DNA from 3 places in the Streptomyces sp. NPDC096046 genome. Region 1 is predicted to be linked to each of the others. Evidence: riboswitches for the same ligand, from Rfam matches in the RefSeq annotation. Region 1 holds a riboswitch; each other region holds the start of a gene.
What was found. Region 1 has a riboswitch for cobalamin ahead of ABTX62_RS03625 (ABC transporter ATP-binding protein). Riboswitches for the same ligand answer to the same signal wherever they lie in the genome.

Region 1 (5,691 bases):
CGCCGGCGGTCAGCCGGGCGGCCAGCGCGTCGCCGAGCAGAAACGCGTCGTGCAGGGCGAGGCTCATGCCTTTGGCGGCGATGGGGGCGACCAGATGGGCCGCGTCGCCGGCGAGGAACAGCCGGCCGTGTGCCACCGGCTCGACCACGTAGTCGTGCATGTCCAGCACGCGCTTCTCGACCAGCCGCCCCTCGGTCAGAGGCGGCACACCGGCCGCCCCGAGGCGCTCCTGGAGCTCGGCCCAGACGCGCTCGTGCGGCCAGTTCGCCGGGTCGTCGCCCGGCGGGCACTGCAGGTAGTAGCGGGTCACCTCCGGGCTGCGGGGCATCTGGCCGGCGAACCCGCGCGCGTGGCATCCGAACAGCACGCAGTCGGCGGACGGCGGGGCCTCGGCGAGCAGGGCCAGCCAGCCGACACCGTAGTCGTGCCGCGCGATGCGGACCCGCTCGGGCGGGAGCGAGGCCCGGCTCACCCCGCGTGCCCCGTCGCAGCCGACGACGAAGTCGCAGTGCACCACGCGGCTTTCACCGGTCTCCGGGCAGGTGTACGACACCCGGGGCCGGTCGGTGTCGAGATCGTGGATCCGCACGTCCCGGACCCCGAAGCGGATCTCTCCGCCCCGGACGTCGGCGTACTCGCGCACCAGGTCCGTCACCAGCAACGGCTGCGGGTAGACGAAGTGGTGGCTGCCCGTCAGCTCGCCGTACGGGAACCGGTAGCGCTGCCCGTCGAAGCGGAACTCGCACGCGGTGTGCAGCTCGGCGCGGTCCAGCAGGTTGCGGGCGAGGCCCCGCTTCTCCAGGCCGCGCACGGCCCATTCCTCGATGACCCCGGCCCGGGGCCGCCGTTCGACGAACGCACGGGTCTCCGTCTCCAGCACCAGGCAGTCCACGGACGCGGCCCGCAGGATGTTGCCGACGGTCAGACCCGCGGGACCGGCGCCCACGACGACGACCGGGAAGCGTTGCGTCGCGCCGGATCCGGCGGACGGGAGGGCGTGGGTCATGCGCACATTATGGAGGCCGGTCCCGGGGGACGGGCACCCGCGCGACGGCCACCTCCTCGACGCCTCGCTCGATCTCCCCGGACCGGGAACCGAGGCGCGGGCCCGTCAGCAGATCGCCGGTGAGAAACGGCGACGACCAGCGACCGCGGCGGCGTACCAGGCGTAGCAGCCGACGAGTTGTGCACCCTTGACCGGGTGCGGGAATGTCGTGGGAAACGCTTCAGGATTCCTGTACGCGGTGATCAGACAGCCGTGGGATCTCGATCGCCGGGCAGCGGTCCATCACCATCTCCAGGCCCGCCGCCCGGGTCCGGTCGTACGCCGCTTCGTCGATGACGCCGAGCTGGAACCAGACGCCCTTGGCGCCCTTGGCGACCGCCTCGTCGGCGACGGCTCCGGCGAGGTCGCTGTTCACGAAGACGTCCACGACGTCCACGTCGAAGGGGATGTCCGCCAGGCTCGCGTACCCCCTTTCCCCGTGCACCGTCTCCGCCTTCGGGTGCACCGGCACCACGCGCTTGCCGAAGCGCTGGAGCACGGCGGCGACGCCGTACGCCGCGCGCCGCCGGTTCGACGACAGGCCCACCACGGCCCAGGTGTCGCCGAGCCCGGTGAGAATCCTGCGGACCGTTGCCTCGTCGCCGTACACCGGCGGCCTCCTCGGAAGTCGTGGACGAGCTGCTCCCGGGTTCAACGGCGCAGGGTGCGCGGTGATTCCCCGGACGGCCTCCGTGACAGCTTGCCGAGGCCAGTGAACCCATGTGCGTGGGCCAGTCAGGGAATCCGGTGCGAACCGGAACTGACGCGCAGCGGTGAGGGGGACGGGCGGGGCCTCGGCCACTGGACTTTCTCGTGGACGTCCGGGAAGGCGCTCCGATCCGGGGGAACCCGCGTCCGAAGACCTGCTGGAGGACGTCGTACGGCTGGGCCGCGTCCCGCACCGCCGGGCCTGGACACCCGCCTCCGCGGACGACGAGCGGGCCGTGCGCGCCGCCCTGGAGCGCACGGACCTCACCGGCCGTTCCGGCCAGCCCTGGCACACCCTCTCGGGCGGCGAACGCCAGCGGGTGCACATCGCCCGCGCGCTCGCCCAGGAATCCCGCGAACTCCTCCTCGACGAGCCCACCAACCACCTCGACATCCACCACCAGCTCGACCTGCTCACCCTCGTCACGGGCCTTCCGGTCACCACCGTCGTCGCCCTGCACGACCTCGACCTCGCGGCGATGTACTGCGATCAGGTCGTGGTGCTGTGCGCGGGGCGGGTCGTGGCCGGAGGCACTCCGGGGGACGTCCTCACGCAGGAGCTCATCGCCGAGGTGTACGGGGTGGCCGACGTCCGCCCTGGAGGGCACGAGGGGCGGCCGCATGTGTGCGGTTCCTGGGGACGCCGGCCTGAGAGGGGCGCCGCACAGGCCACCGGCGGGGGCGATCGCGCCACGGTGGCCCGAAAACGGCGAACCTGCCCGCGTGCGCGTGTCCGCCCGCCTACGCTCACCCCGTGCTGCGCATCATCGACGCCCGAAGCCATGAGCCGGTCGACGCCGCCCCGGCCCGCCGGGGCCTGACCCGTGTCGTGGTGCACGCGCACGGTTCCGACACGACGAACCTGCGGGTGCTGCTCGTCGGGGACCTCCTCGTCCGGGCCCTGGAACTCGGCGGCACACCGGTGTGGGCGCTGCTGACCGGCGGTCGCAGGCAGGCGGAACTGCGTGCGGACGCCGCGACCCTCGGCATGCACCCCTTCGAGGACAGTCCCGACGTCGGCGCCGGACTGGGCGAGGCCCAGGCCGTCCACGTCGTCGCCGAGGACGGGCCGCTGCCCGACGGGGTGCGGATCGCCGTCGCGCCGGTGGAGGTGGACACGCCGGACCACTCTGACCCCACCACCCTGCGCCTGGCGCTGCTCACCCGGCACCACAGCACGCCGGTCCGGCTGGAAAGGGCCTCCCTCGGCGACGCCCGCGACACCCTTGCCCGCTGGCGCACCGCGGTCGCCCGCTGGGCGCGGCAGCCCTCCCGGCCGATCCCCGACGACGTGCGGGGGCGGCTGCGCGACGCCTGGGAGGACGACCTGGACGTGCCCGGGGTGCTGGACGTCCTGCGCCACGTCGAGACCGGGCCGGACCTCGCGGACGGCGCACGCTTCGAGACGTACGCCTACGCCGACCGGCTCCTCGGCCTCGAACTCACCCGCGACCTGGGGTCACCGTCATGATCGAACGCTCCGGGGCGGGTCCGCTGCGCCGTCTGGTCGTGCTGCGGCACGCCAAGTCCTCCTGGCCCCTGGACGTCGCCGACCACGAACGTCCCCTCGCCCCGCGGGGCCGCCGGGACGCCCCGGCGGCCGGGCGGGTCCTGGCCGACGCCGACCTCCTGCCCGACCTCGCGCTGTGCTCCACCGCCGTCCGCGCCCGCCGGACCTGGGACCTGGCCGCGGCCGAGTGGGGCACGCCCCCGCCGGTCCGGCACGACCGCCGCATCTACGCCGCCGGCCCGTCCGGTCTGCTGGCCGTCGTGCACGAGGTGCCCGCCGAGGTGGAGACCCTGCTGCTGATCGGGCACAACCCGGGTGTGGAGGAACTGGTCCTGGCCCTCGCCGACGACGGCCTCGACGACACCCTGGAGCGGGTCCGGACGAAGTTCCCCACCTCGGCGATCGCCGTGCTGTCCTGGCGCGGCACGGCCTGGCGGGACCTCGCCCCCGGCACCGCGCTGCTCACCTCCGTGATCGTGCCCCGGGGCGCCAAGAAGCAGTCCGGGGGCCGCGCATAGGCTGGCCGGATGCAGGACGAATACCGCACGGTCACCGCCGCCGGCGTGCACGAGACCGAGGTCAACCGCTCCCGCTTCCTGTGCGCCCTCGCCCCTGCGGCCACCGAACAGGAGGCCCAGGCCTTCATCGCCGCGGTCCGCAAGGAGCACGCCGACGCGAGCCACAACTGCTGGGCCTACGTCATCGGCGCCGACGCCTCCGTCCAGAAGGCGAGCGACGACGGCGAACCGGGCGGCACGGCCGGAGTCCCCATGCTCCAGATGCTGCTGCGCCGGGACATGCGGTACGTCGTCGCCGTCGTCACCCGCTACTACGGCGGGGTCAAGCTCGGCGCCGGCGGGCTCATCCGGGCGTACGGCGGAGCGGTCGGCGAGGCGCTGGACAGCCTCGGCACCCGCACCCGCCGCAGGTTCCGGCTGGCCACGGTCACCGTCGACCACCAGCGCGCCGGCAAACTCGAGAACGACCTGCGCACCACCGGACGCGAGGTCCGCGACGTGCGCTACGCGGAGGCCGTCACGATCGAGATCGCGCTTCCGGACGCCGACGTGGAGGACTTCAGATCCTGGCTCGCCGACGCCACCGCCGGGACGGCCGGCTTCGAACCGGGCGGAGAGGCGTACGGCGACGCGTGACGCGCGGCCCCGTCCCGGCGGCGTTTTCTCAGTACACATACGGACATGTCCCTTGAATCGGCGCCGGGCGGGCGTGGCTTGCCGAGGTTCGTGGTGGAGCAGGGGCCCGCACGCGTTAGCGTGGTGGGTGCTGACAGCGAGCCGTACCGGCTCGCGCTGGCTGTGCGGGGAAGCAGGGGGAGACATGCGGGTCGGGGCGGGGTCGTGAGACTGCTGCACACGTCCGACTGGCACCTCGGCCGGGCCTTCCACCGGGTGAACATGCTCGGTGCCCAGGCCGAGTTCATCGGCCACCTCGTCATGACCGTCCGGGAGCGGGCCGTGAACGCGGTGGTGGTCTCGGGGGACGTGTACGACCGGGCGGTGCCGCCGCTCGCCGCGGTCGAACTGTTCGACGACGCCCTGCACCGCCTCGCCGACCTGGGCGTGCCGACGGTGATGATCTCCGGCAACCACGACTCGGCCCGCCGGCTCGGCGTCGGCGCCGGACTGATCGGGCGGGCCGGCATCCACCTGCGGACCGAGCCGTCGGCCGCAGGCACCCCGGTCGTACTGCCCGACGCCCACGGCGACGTCGCCTTCTACGGCCTGCCGTACCTCGAACCGGCCCTGGTGAAGGACGAGTTCGGGGTGGAGAAGGCCGGGCACGAGGCCGTGCTCGCCGCCGCCATGGACCGGGTCCGTGCCGACCTCGGCACCCGCCCGCCCGGCACCCGCTCCGTGGTCCTCGCGCACGCCTTCGTCACCGGCGGCGAACCCAGCGACAGCGAGCGGGACATCACCGTCGGCGGCGTCGCCGCGGTCCCCGCCGGGGTGTTCGACGGCGTCGACTACGTGGCGCTCGGGCATCTGCACGGCTGCCAGACCCTCACCGGTCGCGTCCGCTACTCCGGCTCCCCGCTGCCCTACTCCTTCTCGGAGGCCGCCCACCGCAAGAGCATGTGGCTGGTCGACCTGGCCGCGGACGGCTCCGTCGACGCCGAGCGCGTCGACTGCCCCGCGCCCCGCGCCCTGGCCCGGATCCGGGGCACCCTGGAGAACCTGCTCGCCGACCCGGACCTGGCACCGCACGAGGAGGCGTGGGTCGAGGCGACCCTCACCGACCCCGTCCGGCCGGCCGACCCGATGGCCCGGCTCGCCGAGCGGTTCCCGCACACGCTCAGCCTCGTCTTCGACCCCGACCGCGACGAGGACGAGTCCGAGGTGTCCTATGCCCGGCGTCTCGCCGGCCGCAGCGACCAGGAGATCGCGGAGGACTTCGTCGCCCATGTGCG
Region 2 (5,691 bases), on a different contig from region 1:
CGCCCGAGGATCTCGTACAGCCCCGGGTCCGCGCCGCGCAGCGAACCGCAGTACACGGGCAGCGCGTTGGCGCCCCGCGCCTCGATCGCGTCGCACAGGGTGTCGACGAAGGCGGTGTTGCCGCTCAGGTGGTGGGCACGGTAGAAGAGCACGCCGACGGTCGGCCGGCCCTCCACCCGGGAGCGCCGGCCGTGCACGCTGTACTCCGGCATCTTGCGCGGCTCGACGAACCCCTCGCCCGTCAGCAGCACGGTGTCCGAGAGGAACCGGGCGAGTTCGGTGAGGTTGTCCGGCCCGCCCTCCACGAGGTACTTCAGCGCCTCGGCCACGACACCGGCCGGGACGGACGACTCGGCCATCAACTCCGCGTCCGGCACGGCCTCCCCGCCCAGCAGCACGGTGGGGATGCCGGAGGCCTTCAGGGCGGCGAGCCCGTCCTCCCAGGCCCGCTTGCCGCCGAGCAGCCGGACGACGGCGATGCCGGCGCCGTCCAGCAGGGCCGGAAGCTCCTCCCGGACGTCCACGCGGGTGGGGTTGCCGATCCGGTAGTCGGCACCGGAGGCGGCCCGGGCCGCCAGCAGGTCCGTGTCGGCGGTCGACAACAACAACACTGTGCTCATGCGGGCGCTCCCGGTGGAATGAAGGGCAGTCCTTGCGGCGCGCCGGACTCGATGAGCCGCCACAGCGCGTCCGTGTCCGCGTGCTGTTCGATCAGGTCGCCGAGCCGGTCGAGCTGCTCCTCGCGCAGAGCGGCGAACGAGGTGTCCGGCGCGGGCACGAAGCGGCGGCCCGCGGCGGCCGCCACCTCCCGCAGAAAGGCCCGCCGGAAACCGTCCGACTCCAGTGAGCCGTGCCAGTGGGTGCCCCAGGTCTGGCCGACCCGGCAGCCGTCCAGGAAGGGGACTCCTCCGGTGACGTCGGCGACGCCGTGATGGATCTCGTAGCCCTCCACCCGCTCGCCGAGGGCCTCGCCCGCAGGCCGGGTGAGGGTCTTCTCGCGGGCGAACCGCACCCGCACGGGCAGGATCCCGAGCCCGTCGACATGCCCCCGGCGGCTCTCGACGTCGTCCTCGATGTGCTCGCCGAGGATCTGGAAACCGCCGCAGACGCCGAGGACGGGCCGCTGTTCGGCGGCCCTGCGGGCCAGCGCGTCGGCGAGGCCGCGCTCGCGCAGCCACTCCAGCGCGAGGACCGTCCCGCGGGTGCCGGGCACGATGACGAGGTCGGCGTCGGACAGTTCCTCCGGCCGGTCCACGAACCGCACCACGACGCCCGGTTCGGCCGCCAGCGCGTCCACATCGGTGAAGTTGGACATGAGCGGCACGGCGCAGACCGCGACGCGCAGCACGTCCTCGCCGACCGGCGGGGCGACCAGGGACTCCCGCACCGCTCCCCGCAGTGAAACCCTCCCCCAAGCTCTCGACTCCGCTCGAGCAGGGGGGACCCCCATCCCGTCCTCCTCGTCGATCCCGAGGCCGTGGCGGAACGGCAGTACGCCGTACGTACGCCGCCCGGTCAGGTCGCGCAGCATGTCCAGACCCGGCTCCAGCAGGGAGACGTCCCCGCGGAACTTGTTGACGAGGAACCCGGCGACGCAACGCTGGTCCTCGGGCGACAGCAGCGCCACCGTCCCGAAGAACGAGGCGAACACCCCACCCCGGTCGATGTCGCCGACGACGAGCACGGGCAGCCCGGCGTTCCGGGCGATCCCCATGTTCACGATGTCCGTCCGCCGCAGGTTGATCTCGGCGGGAGAACCGGCCCCCTCACAGATCACCGCGTCATACGTGCCCCGCAACTGCTCCAGGCAGTCCAGCACCGTCCCGAGCAGTCTCCGCTGCCGCCCGCCGTGGTACCCGCGCGCACTCATCTCCCCGACCGGCTTGCCCAGCAGCACGACCTGACTGCTCTGCTCACCCCCGGGCTTGAGCAGCACGGGATTCATCAGCGCGGTCGGCTCGATGCGGCAGGCCTGCGCCTGCATGGCCTGCGCCCGCCCGATCTCGGCCCCCTCCTTCGTCACGAAGGAGTTCAGGGACATGTTCTGCGCCTTGAAGGGCGCGACCTTGACGCCCTGCCGCACCAGCCACCGGCAGATCCCGGCGGTCACGACGCTCTTGCCCGCGTCGGAGGTGGTACCGGCGACGAGAAGACCACCGCTCACGTCATTTCCCCCTCTTGAGCAACCGCGCGCCGGAGCACACCCCGAGCGCGAGCCAGGTGACGCGCCGCGACAGCCGCACGGCCCGTTCGACATCGCGCGTGCCGACGGCACGCCCTTGCGTGTTCAGCACGGGCCGGTGCTCCACCCGCCCGCCGTACGAGAGCGTCCCGCCCAGCCGCACCCCGAGAGCCCCCGCGAAAGAGGCCTCCACCGGACCGGCGTTGGGGCTCGGATGCTTCGCCGCGTCGGCCCGCCAGGCCCGCACGGCGCCCCGGGGGTCCGGCCCGGCCAGGGCCGCGAGGACCGCGGTCAGCCGCGCTCCCGGCCAGCCCGCGACATCGTCCAGCCGCGCGGAGGCCCACCCGTACCGCCGGTAGCGGGCGGATTTGTGTCCGACCATCGCGTCCAGGGTGTTGACGGCCCGGAACCCGAGCAGCCCCGGCACCCCGCCGACGGCTCCCCACACCAGGGCCCCCACCACCGCGTCGGAGGTGTTCTCGGCGACCGACTCGACCACGGCCCGGGCGATCCCGTCGGCGTCGAGGGCCTGCGGGTCCCGCCCGCACAGACGCGGCAGCCGGGCCCGGGCCGTCTCGACGTCACCGGCCTCCAGGGCACGCCCGACGGCACGCGCCTCCCGGGCGAGCGAAGTCCCCCCGACGACGGCCCAGGTGGCGGCACCCGTCAGCGCGACGGAGGTGACGGAGGAGGTCCGCACGGCACGCGCGGCGACGGAACCGAGGGCGACGGCCCCCGAGGTGCACACGGCGGTGTGCAGCGCGCCCCACCCGCGGTGGTCCCGCCACAACACCCGTTCCACGGCGCCCGCGGCCCGTCCGAACGCGGCGACCGGATGCCCTCGGCGAGGATCACCGAGCAGCAGGTCACCGATCAGACCGGCGGCGGCGCCGTACGCGAAGACGCGACCGGCACCCATGGGCTCAGCCGGCCGGAAGGGCAGGCGGAGGTGGGGTGCTGGAACGGGATCGGCAGCCGCGCATGGCGATACGTGTCCTCACTCAGGGTGTCCACGCCCTGGTTCGACGAGACCGGCGGCGAGAGTTCCTGGCTCCCGGGGATCGTCACCCCGGTGACAGTGGCGGGACCGCGCCGGAATCTCACCGGCTTCCTCTCCTGCCGCCGTACTGGCCCCGGCAGTCCACCACGGCCGGCAACCCCCGTCAACTTGCCGTTGACCTGCGAGGGGAGAGTGTGGAGAACCCCACACCGGCCCCTTCCCGCACACGACGACCGGGCGGCGCGGGACCGAAGTCCCGCACCGCCCGGCGGACACGAGGTGTGTCGGGCCGTCAGGCCACGATCAGGTAGATCCCGTAGCCCACGGCCGCCGCGCACGCCGCGAAGCACGTGTACGCTCCCGTGACCGCGAGCCCGGCGGACCCGCCCTGCGCCACCGCGCGCTCGCGGCGCGACAGGCCGGTGATGCCGAGGGTGAACAGGCCGACGAGGGCCACGGTGGCCACGAGGCTGACACCGAAGACGGAGCCGAGGGCCGCCCAGTCGATCTTCATATCGGAGACTCTTCCTTGTAACCGGTGGGCGGGGTCAGACCGTCGTGGTCGTGGTCGGCGTCCGTTCGGCGGTGGCCTGGGCCGGGAACGGGTGGACCGGCTCCTCGGCGACCGTGCCGCCCGCGGGCGGCGGCGTCACCGCGGCCATCGCCGCGGTCACCACACCGGCCGGCTCCGCCGCGTCGGTGTCGTTGACGTTCGTGTGGTCGACGACCTCACGCCGCGACAGCTTCCAGATCGCCGCGCTGGAGGCGATGAGGAAGACGGCCACCACGGCGGTGCCCCAGTTGCCGAAGCCGGTGACGTACTCGGCGAGGGCGGCCACCAGGGCGGCCGCCGGCAGCGTCAGGCCCCAGGCGACGAACATCCGCGTCGCGGTGGACCAGCGCACCACTCCGCCCTTGCGGCCGAGTCCCGCGCCCATGACCGAACCGGACACGGAGTGCGTCGTGGAGAGGGAGAAGCCGAGGTGCGAGGAGGCCAGGATGACCGTGGCCGCGGAGGTCTGGGCGGCGAAGCCCTGCTGCGGCTGGAGGTCGGTCAGTCCCTTGCCCATGGTGCGGATGATGCGCCAGCCACCCAGGTACGTGCCGAGCGCGATGGCGAGACCCGCCGAGAGGATGACCCACATGGGCGGGTCGGAGTCGGGGGCGACGGCGCCGCCGGCGACCAGGGCGAGGGTGATGACACCCATCGTCTTCTGGGCGTCGTTGGTGCCGTGGGCCAGGGAGACCAGGCCCGCGGAGGCGATCTGGCCGGCCCGGTAGCCCTTCTTGGACGCCTTGTCGTCGGCCTTGCTGCCGAGGGAGTAGGTCAGCCGTGTGGCGAGCATCGCCGCGACGCCCGCGACCAGCGGGGCGGCGATCGCCGGGATGAGCACCTTGGTGACCAGCACGTCGCCGTGCACCGCGCCGACGCCCGCCGAGGCGATCGTGGCGCCGATCAGGCCGCCCATGAGGGCGTGGGAGGAGCTGGAAGGCAGACCGACCAGCCAGGTCAGCAGGTTCCAGAGGATCGCGCCGACCAAGGCGGCGAAGATGACCTCGGGACGGATGCCGGCCTCGTCGACGAGGCCCTTGGAGATCGTGTTGGCGACTTCGACGGACAGAAAGGCGCCGACCAGGTTGAGAACCGCGGACATGGCCACTGCGGGCTTGGGCTTCATGGCGCCCGTGGAGATGGTCGTGGCCATGGCGTTCGCGGTGTCGTGGAAACCGTTCGTGAAATCGAACGCGAGTGCGGTTACTACCACAATCGCGAGGATCAGCGAGAAGCTTTCCATTTACCCAGGCAATCGTTCGAGGTCATTGACCGGATGAACGTAGGCAACCTGGATGAACGGAAGGTGAACTGAGAAGGTCGTGGGGGTGACCGCAGAAGGAGGTCGCGACTCCGTCCCGGAACGGCGGCCCCGGCGCCCGTTGGTCACGAGCCCCGCGCGAACCGCTTCAGCCGATCGAGCGACCCGCTGAAGAGATTTCGGTCACCCGGCAGGGAGTGGCTGCCGTTGCCAGGGGGGTGGCCGGCCGCGGAGGGGCCGCTGCCGCCGGTGCCGGTGATCCACCCGCGGGCGGTCGTGCGCATCACCGGTCGGCGGCCGGTCGGCCGCTCGGTCTCGTCGCCGAACCACTTGATCCGGCCGACCGTCCCCGCCCTGCCCGGGCAGGCCGTAGCGGCCGTGCTGCCTGTCCTGCGGGTTGTATGCGATGTGGCGCGCGGGCGGCGGTGTGTTCCGGCCGGTCCGGGACGGCGACGTGCACGGCGAAATTCCCCGGAGCGCGTCGGAGGATCGGTGCATGTCCGCAGATCTCCCGCCGCGTAACCTGCCCCGCCCGGCGGCGGGTTGAGCCTCCGCCTGGCAGGATCGGGGCATGGCTGAGCTGCGAGGCGACGGGCGGGGCACGGGAGGCGCACGGCAGGCCGGACCGGGCGCGGGGGAGCGGCGCGGGAGTGCGCGCCCCGAGGAGGCGCGGGCCTGGGAGGACCTCGTCGCGA
Region 3 (5,691 bases), on a different contig from region 1:
GCCGCGGGTCTGCTGCTGATCGCGTCCGGTTTCGCGGTGGTGGCCGTGGCGCGGCCCGTGGGCTGGACGGGGATCGCCGGGCTGCTGCCGGCCGCGGGCTTCGTGATCTTGCTCACCGTGGGGCAGATGCTGGTCGTTCCCGCCGCCCGCGCCTGGGTGCCCGACCTGGCCGAGGAGGGCCGGCTCGGCCTCTACACGGGTGCGCTGTCGTCGGTCTCGGGCCTGATCGTCCTGGTCGGCAGCGCGGCCACGGGCTCCCTGCTCGACCTGGGTCTGCCGGCCGCCGTGCCGTGGCTGGTCCTCGCGGCCGTACCCGCCCTGGCGGTGGCGCTGCTGCCGCGCCGGGCGCCGGGGGCGGGCGCGGCGGCCTGATACGGCGTCGGGAGGCGCCCGGCACGCCCCGGCATCCGGTGCGCGGGAGCGCGGCGGCCGTCAGCGATACGGAGGCGGTTGCGCTTGCGGTAGGGGCCGTGCGGCTACCGGGTGGAGGCCCGAGGTGCGTCACCCCGGCGGGCGCTCCCCCCGTCGCGGTCTTCCGGACCGCACCCTCCGGGGGGACCGCGGTGGAGATCATGGGGCTCGCCGCGCCGGTATCCTGGGTCGGCTGCGGCACCCCCCACCAACCCCCGTGCGAGAGCGGGGAGTTCGGCCTGCGGCGATGACCTTCCCACACGCATGAGACGAGGACGAGTGCTGCTAGCGGGCCGCTACCGGCTGGATGTTGAGATCGGGCGCGGTGGAATGGGCGAGGTCTGGCGTGCGTACGACGAGACGCTCGCCAGAGCGGTGGCCGTCAAGCTGCTGCTGCCCCAGGACACCGACGCCACGGCAACCTCCCGGTTCCGTCTGGAGGCTCAGACCGCCGGGCGCCTCAACCACCCCAACGTGGTGGGCGTCCTGGACTTCGGCGAGTACGACAACCGGCTGTACCTGGTGATGGAGCTGGTCGAGGGCGACAGTCTCGCCGGGGTGCTGAACGGCTCCGGCGCGTTGCCCGCCGAGCGGGTGGCCCACCTCGCGGCGCAGGCGTCGGCGGGGCTCGCCGCCGCGCACGGGCAGGGCATCGTGCACCGCGACGTCAAACCCGCCAACCTGCTGCTCGACGCCAACGGCACGCTGAAGATCGGCGACTTCGGCATCGCGCGGTTCCTGGACGACCCCGGCGCCGCGCTGACCGCCACCGGCCAGATCGTCGGCACCGGCCTCTACCTCGCGCCCGAACGGGCCCTGGGCAAGCCCGCCGGGCCCGCCTCCGACATGTACTCCCTGGGCTGCGTGCTCTACCAGCTCCTCAGCGGCCGCCCGCCGTTCCAGGCCGACACCGCCGTCGCCCTGCTCCACCAGCATCTCGACTCGGCCCCCGTGCCGCCTCGCGAACTCGGGGTCTCCGGACTGCCACCGGCGTTCGAGAACTACCTTCTCGGCCTGCTCGCCAAGCAGCCCGAGGAGCGGCCCACCGCCCAGCAGGCCGCCGAGTGGTTCGCCGGGGGCGCCTGGCGGGGCCTGCCCGAGCCGCTGCCGGAGGTCTCGCCGCCGCTGCGGCCGAAGACCGCGTCCGCGGCGCCGTCCGCCGTGCCGGGCCCGTACGACGAGACCAGCAGCCCGACCACATACGCGCTGCCCGCGACCACGGGACACCGCACCGCGGCCCGGGCGGCCCAGGCGGGTCGTTCGGGGCGTTCACGCGGGCCGGGCGGCCCCGGCAACCGCTCCCGGATGGCCGCGACGGCCGCCGCCGCGGCGCTCTTCCTCGCCGCGATGCTCCTCGGCATGCGCTGGTTCTCGCCCGACACCACCACGGAGGGCACGGAACCCGACGCGTCCCCGTCCGCGAGCAGCCCCGCCGCCACGCCCGCCACCGACTCCGCCACGTCTGTCTCCTCCGACCCGGACACCGGCCCGGCAGCCGCCCCGGGGACCGCCGGCACGCCGGGCACCGGCACCGTGGCCGATGTCACTCCGTCCACGCCGGCCGCCTCCCCGACCCCCTACGCGCCCGAGTCCGGCACCCCGACTCCCGCCGGGGAAGCGGGCGACGGCGGCCCGGAGCAGCCGAAGCCGCAGAAGCCGCGCCCCGCCGGGGAAGAGGGGGAGAGCGACGACGGCGGAGACGACGGGGGCGACGACTGACGCGGCCCGGACAGCGCGCGACGGGGTCCTTCCCGCAGCACGTGGATCAGCCGGGGGATGCGCCGGTGTGCGAGCGGACGCCCCCTCGCGCGCCCCCGGGGTGGCTTGTCATCGCCCTTACCCCGGCCTTATTGTCACCAGGCCTTGGTGAACGGGAAATCCGGTGTGATGCCGGTGCGGCCCTCGCCACTGTGAATCGGGAAGTCCGGCTCCGGCCCTCACGGGCAGCCACTGGGTCAACGCGACCCGGGAAGGCGGAGTTCGGGCGGTGGTACCCGTCAGCCAGGAGACCGGCCAAGGCGCGTCAACCATCCACGAGGTGCTGGAGAGGGTCTGCTGAGCCATGCACATTGCCGAGGGTTTCCTTCCTCCGGCGCACGCGGTCGCCTGGGGCGTCGCGTCGGCGCCATTCGTCGTCCACGGGGTCCGGTCACTCACCCGTGAAGTGCGCGAGCACCCCGAGAGCACCCTGCTCCTCGGTGCGTCCGGCGCCTTCACCTTCGTCCTGTCCGCCCTGAAACTGCCCTCTGTCACCGGCAGTTGCTCACACCCCACCGGCACGGGCCTCGGAGCCATCCTGTTCCGGCCGCCCGTCATGGCGGTGCTGGGCACCATCACCCTGCTCTTCCAGGCGCTGCTGCTCGCGCACGGCGGCCTGACCACGCTCGGCGCCAACGTCTTCTCGATGGCGATCGTCGGCCCCTGGGCCGGATACGCCGTCTACGCCCTGCTGCGGCGCTCCAACGCGCCGCTGATGGTGGCCGTGTTCTCCGGCGCGTTCGTCGCCGACCTGTCCACCTACTGCGTCACCAGCGTGCAGTTGGCGCTCGCGTTCCCCGACCCGGGCAGCGGGTTCCTCGGCGCGCTCGGCAAGTTCGGCTCCATCTTCGCCGTGACCCAGATCCCGCTCGCGGTGAGCGAGGGTCTGCTGACGGTGCTGGTGATGCGGCTGCTGGTGCAGTCCAGCAAGGGCGAGCTGACCCGGCTGGGCGTGCTCCGCGCCAAGATGCAGACCCGGACCGAGGCCGAGGCGGTGACCCGATGAGCAGGAACACGAAGATCAACCTGGTGCTGCTGTTCATCGTGGCCGCGCTCGCCGTGCTGCCGCTGGCCCTCGGGCTCGGCGACCACAAGGAGGAGCCGTTCGCGGGCGCCGACGGTGAGGCGGAGTCCGCGATCACCGAGATCGAGCCGGACTACGAGCCGTGGTTCTCCCCGCTGTACGAACCGCCGTCCGGGGAGATCGAGTCGGCCCTGTTCTCCCTCCAGGCGGCTCTCGGCGCCGGTGTCCTCGCCTACTACTTCGGCCTGCACCGGGGGCGGCGGCAGGGCGAACAGCGCGCCCTGGAGCGGGAAGCCGGGAACGTGCCCGCCGGCGCCGCCGGGAAGTCCGCCGACGGGCAGGACTGAGTCGGGGTGCTGCCGATCGACGCGGCGGCGCACAGCAGTCGCTGGCGCCGCCGCCACCCCGTGGACAAGGCCGTGCTCGGACTCGGCCTGACCGTGCTCGCGATCTCGCTGCCGCCCTGGCCGGGCGCGGCCCTGGTGCTGGTGGCGGCCGTGGTGCTGCTGCTGGGACCGGCGGGCGTGCCGGGCCGGCGGCTGTGGCGCGCCTACCGGGTGCCGCTGGGCTTCTGTGTGACCGGCGCGGTCACGCTGCTCGTCCAGGTGGGCGGCCCGGGCGGCCTCGTCTCCCTCGCCGCCGACGGACCGCTGCGGGCCGGGGAGTTGCTGCTGCGCACCTCGGCGGCCTCCCTGGGCGTGCTGCTGTTCGCCTTCACCACGCCCATGTCCGATCTGCTGCCGCGCCTGGTCCGGGCCGGGATTCCCGCGCCGGTCGTCGACGTCGCCCTGGTGACGTACCGGATGAGCTTCCTCCTGCTGGACTCCGTGCGTCGCATCCGGGAGGCCCAGGCGGCCCGGCTCGGGCACACCGGCCGAAGCGCGCGGTGGCGTTCCCTGGCCGGGCTCGGCGCCACCGCGTTCGTCCGGGCCTTCGACCGGGCCACCCGTCTCCAGGCCGGGCTCGCCGGGCGCGGCTACGACGGCACCCTGCGCGTCCTGGTCCCCGAGGCCCGGGTCTCCGTCCGCTTCACGGCGGCCAGTTGCGCGCTGCTCGCGGCGCTGGCCGCCCTCACCCTCGTACTGGAAAGGCCGCTGACATGAGCGAGCCCGCCCTCGTCGCCCTGCGGGGCGCGTCCTTCGCCTACGAGGACGGTCCGGCCGTGCTCAGCGGCCTCGACTTCGACATCCGCGAGGGGCGCGCGCTCGCGCTGCTCGGCCGCAACGGCAGCGGCAAGACCACGCTGATGCGGCTGCTGTCCGGCGGGCTGCGGCCGCGGGCGGGCGTGCTGACGGTCGAGGGCCGGCCGGTGTCGTACGACCGCAAGGGCCTGACCCGGCTGCGGACGACCGTGCAGTTGGTGGTGCAGGACCCGGACGACCAGCTGTTCGCGGCCTCCGTCGAGCAGGACGTGTCGTTCGGGCCGCTGAACCTCGGTCTGGACGACGCGCGGGTGCGGGCGCGGGTGGCGGAGGCGCTCGCCGCCCTGGACATCACGGCCCTGGCCGACCGGCCCACCCATCTCCTCTCCTACGGGCAGCGCAAACGCACCGCCATCGCGGGCGCGGTCGCCATGCGGCCCCGCGTCCTCGTCCTCGACGAGCCGACGGCCGGGCTCGACCCCGACGGGCAGGAGCGCCTCCTGACGACCCTCGACGGGCTCCGTGCCGCCGGCACCACGGTGGTGATGGCCACCCACGACGTCGACCTGGCCCTGCGCTGGGCCGACGACGCGGCACTCCTCACCCCGTCCGGCGTCCGCACCGGGCCGGCGGCCACGGCACTGGCCCGCGCCGACCTGCTGCGGGAGGCGGGACTACGCCTGCCCTGGGGGGCCGCGACGGCTGAACTTCTGCGCGCCCAGGGGCTGTTGGGCGCGACGGAACCGGGACCGCGTACCCCGGAGGAACTCGCCGCTCTCACGACGGCGCGGCTCGGAGTCACCGGAGGGTGAGGGCCCCCCGTGGCCGTGCCTCGGCCCTGTCCGCCTGCGGCCGTCGGAGCGGCTCGGTCAGTCCTCGAAGTAGGACTGGAGCGAGCCGCGGCGTCGGATGTCGAGGGTCGCGCAGTGGAACGAGCCGCCGAAGGGGGCATAGTGCAGCAGATCGCATGGAATCGGCTCGAAGCCCCACTTCTCCAGCGCGCGCAGCATCCCGGTGTGGTGCCGCTCCGCAATCACCCGCTTCTCGTCGAGCATCAGCACGTTCATGCTGAGCCACTTGCCGCACATCGACGTGAGTTTGAGCAGCCGCTCGTCGATCGGTTCGGGCTCGGGAGCGACGAGGACGTCCCAGGAGCGCAGGATGTCCGGAAGGCGGTCCGGGTCGACGTACTCGGGGTTGATCAGCACCTTCCCGGGCGCGAGCAGGACGAACGTCGTGTCGATGTGCATGGGGGTGCGGCAGCGGCTCTCGATCTCGTGGATGCGGTACCCCGGGCCGAGGTGGCGGCGCAGCCAGTCGATGCCCATCACGTTCGTGACGTTGCTGCGGGTGACG

Region 2: it holds a riboswitch for cobalamin, as region 1 does, so the genes downstream of both, ABTX62_RS17970 (cobalamin biosynthesis protein) here and ABTX62_RS03625 (ABC transporter ATP-binding protein) in region 1, are expected to answer to the same signal.
Region 3: it holds a riboswitch for cobalamin, as region 1 does, so the genes downstream of both, ABTX62_RS06675 (energy-coupling factor ABC transporter permease) here and ABTX62_RS03625 (ABC transporter ATP-binding protein) in region 1, are expected to answer to the same signal.

The regions. Positions count from the first base shown of each region.
Region 1 covers NZ_JBEOSZ010000002.1:261,873-267,563, reverse strand. Annotated here, with positions in the region: gene ABTX62_RS03635 (4-hydroxybenzoate 3-monooxygenase) at 1-1,006, opposite strand, end outside; gene ABTX62_RS03630 (CoA-binding protein) at 1,227-1,655, opposite strand; cobalamin riboswitch at 1,739-1,930, shown strand; partial or broken gene ABTX62_RS03625 (ABC transporter ATP-binding protein) at 1,915-2,337, shown strand; gene ABTX62_RS03620 (hypothetical protein) at 2,508-3,224, shown strand; gene ABTX62_RS03615 (SixA phosphatase family protein) at 3,221-3,781, shown strand; gene ABTX62_RS03610 (YigZ family protein) at 3,791-4,417, shown strand; gene ABTX62_RS03605 (exonuclease SbcCD subunit D) at 4,622-5,691, shown strand, end outside.
Region 2 covers NZ_JBEOSZ010000018.1:59,977-65,667, reverse strand. Annotated here, with positions in the region: gene cobN (cobaltochelatase subunit CobN) at 1-620, opposite strand, end outside; gene ABTX62_RS17975 (cobyric acid synthase) at 617-2,164, opposite strand; gene ABTX62_RS17970 (cobalamin biosynthesis protein) at 2,166-3,101, opposite strand; cobalamin riboswitch at 3,202-3,321, opposite strand; gene ABTX62_RS17965 (hypothetical protein) at 3,475-3,696, opposite strand; gene ABTX62_RS17960 (inorganic phosphate transporter) at 3,731-4,978, opposite strand; gene ABTX62_RS17955 (class II aldolase/adducin family protein) at 5,568-5,691, shown strand, end outside.
Region 3 covers NZ_JBEOSZ010000005.1:131,561-137,251, reverse strand. Annotated here, with positions in the region: gene ABTX62_RS06685 (MDR family MFS transporter) at 1-372, shown strand, start outside; gene ABTX62_RS06680 (serine/threonine-protein kinase) at 676-2,130, shown strand; cobalamin riboswitch at 2,259-2,443, shown strand; gene ABTX62_RS06675 (energy-coupling factor ABC transporter permease) at 2,474-3,175, shown strand; gene ABTX62_RS06670 (energy-coupling factor ABC transporter substrate-binding protein) at 3,172-3,540, shown strand; gene cbiQ (cobalt ECF transporter T component CbiQ) at 3,547-4,296, shown strand; gene ABTX62_RS06660 (energy-coupling factor ABC transporter ATP-binding protein) at 4,293-5,147, shown strand; gene ABTX62_RS06655 (amidinotransferase) at 5,205-5,691, opposite strand, start outside.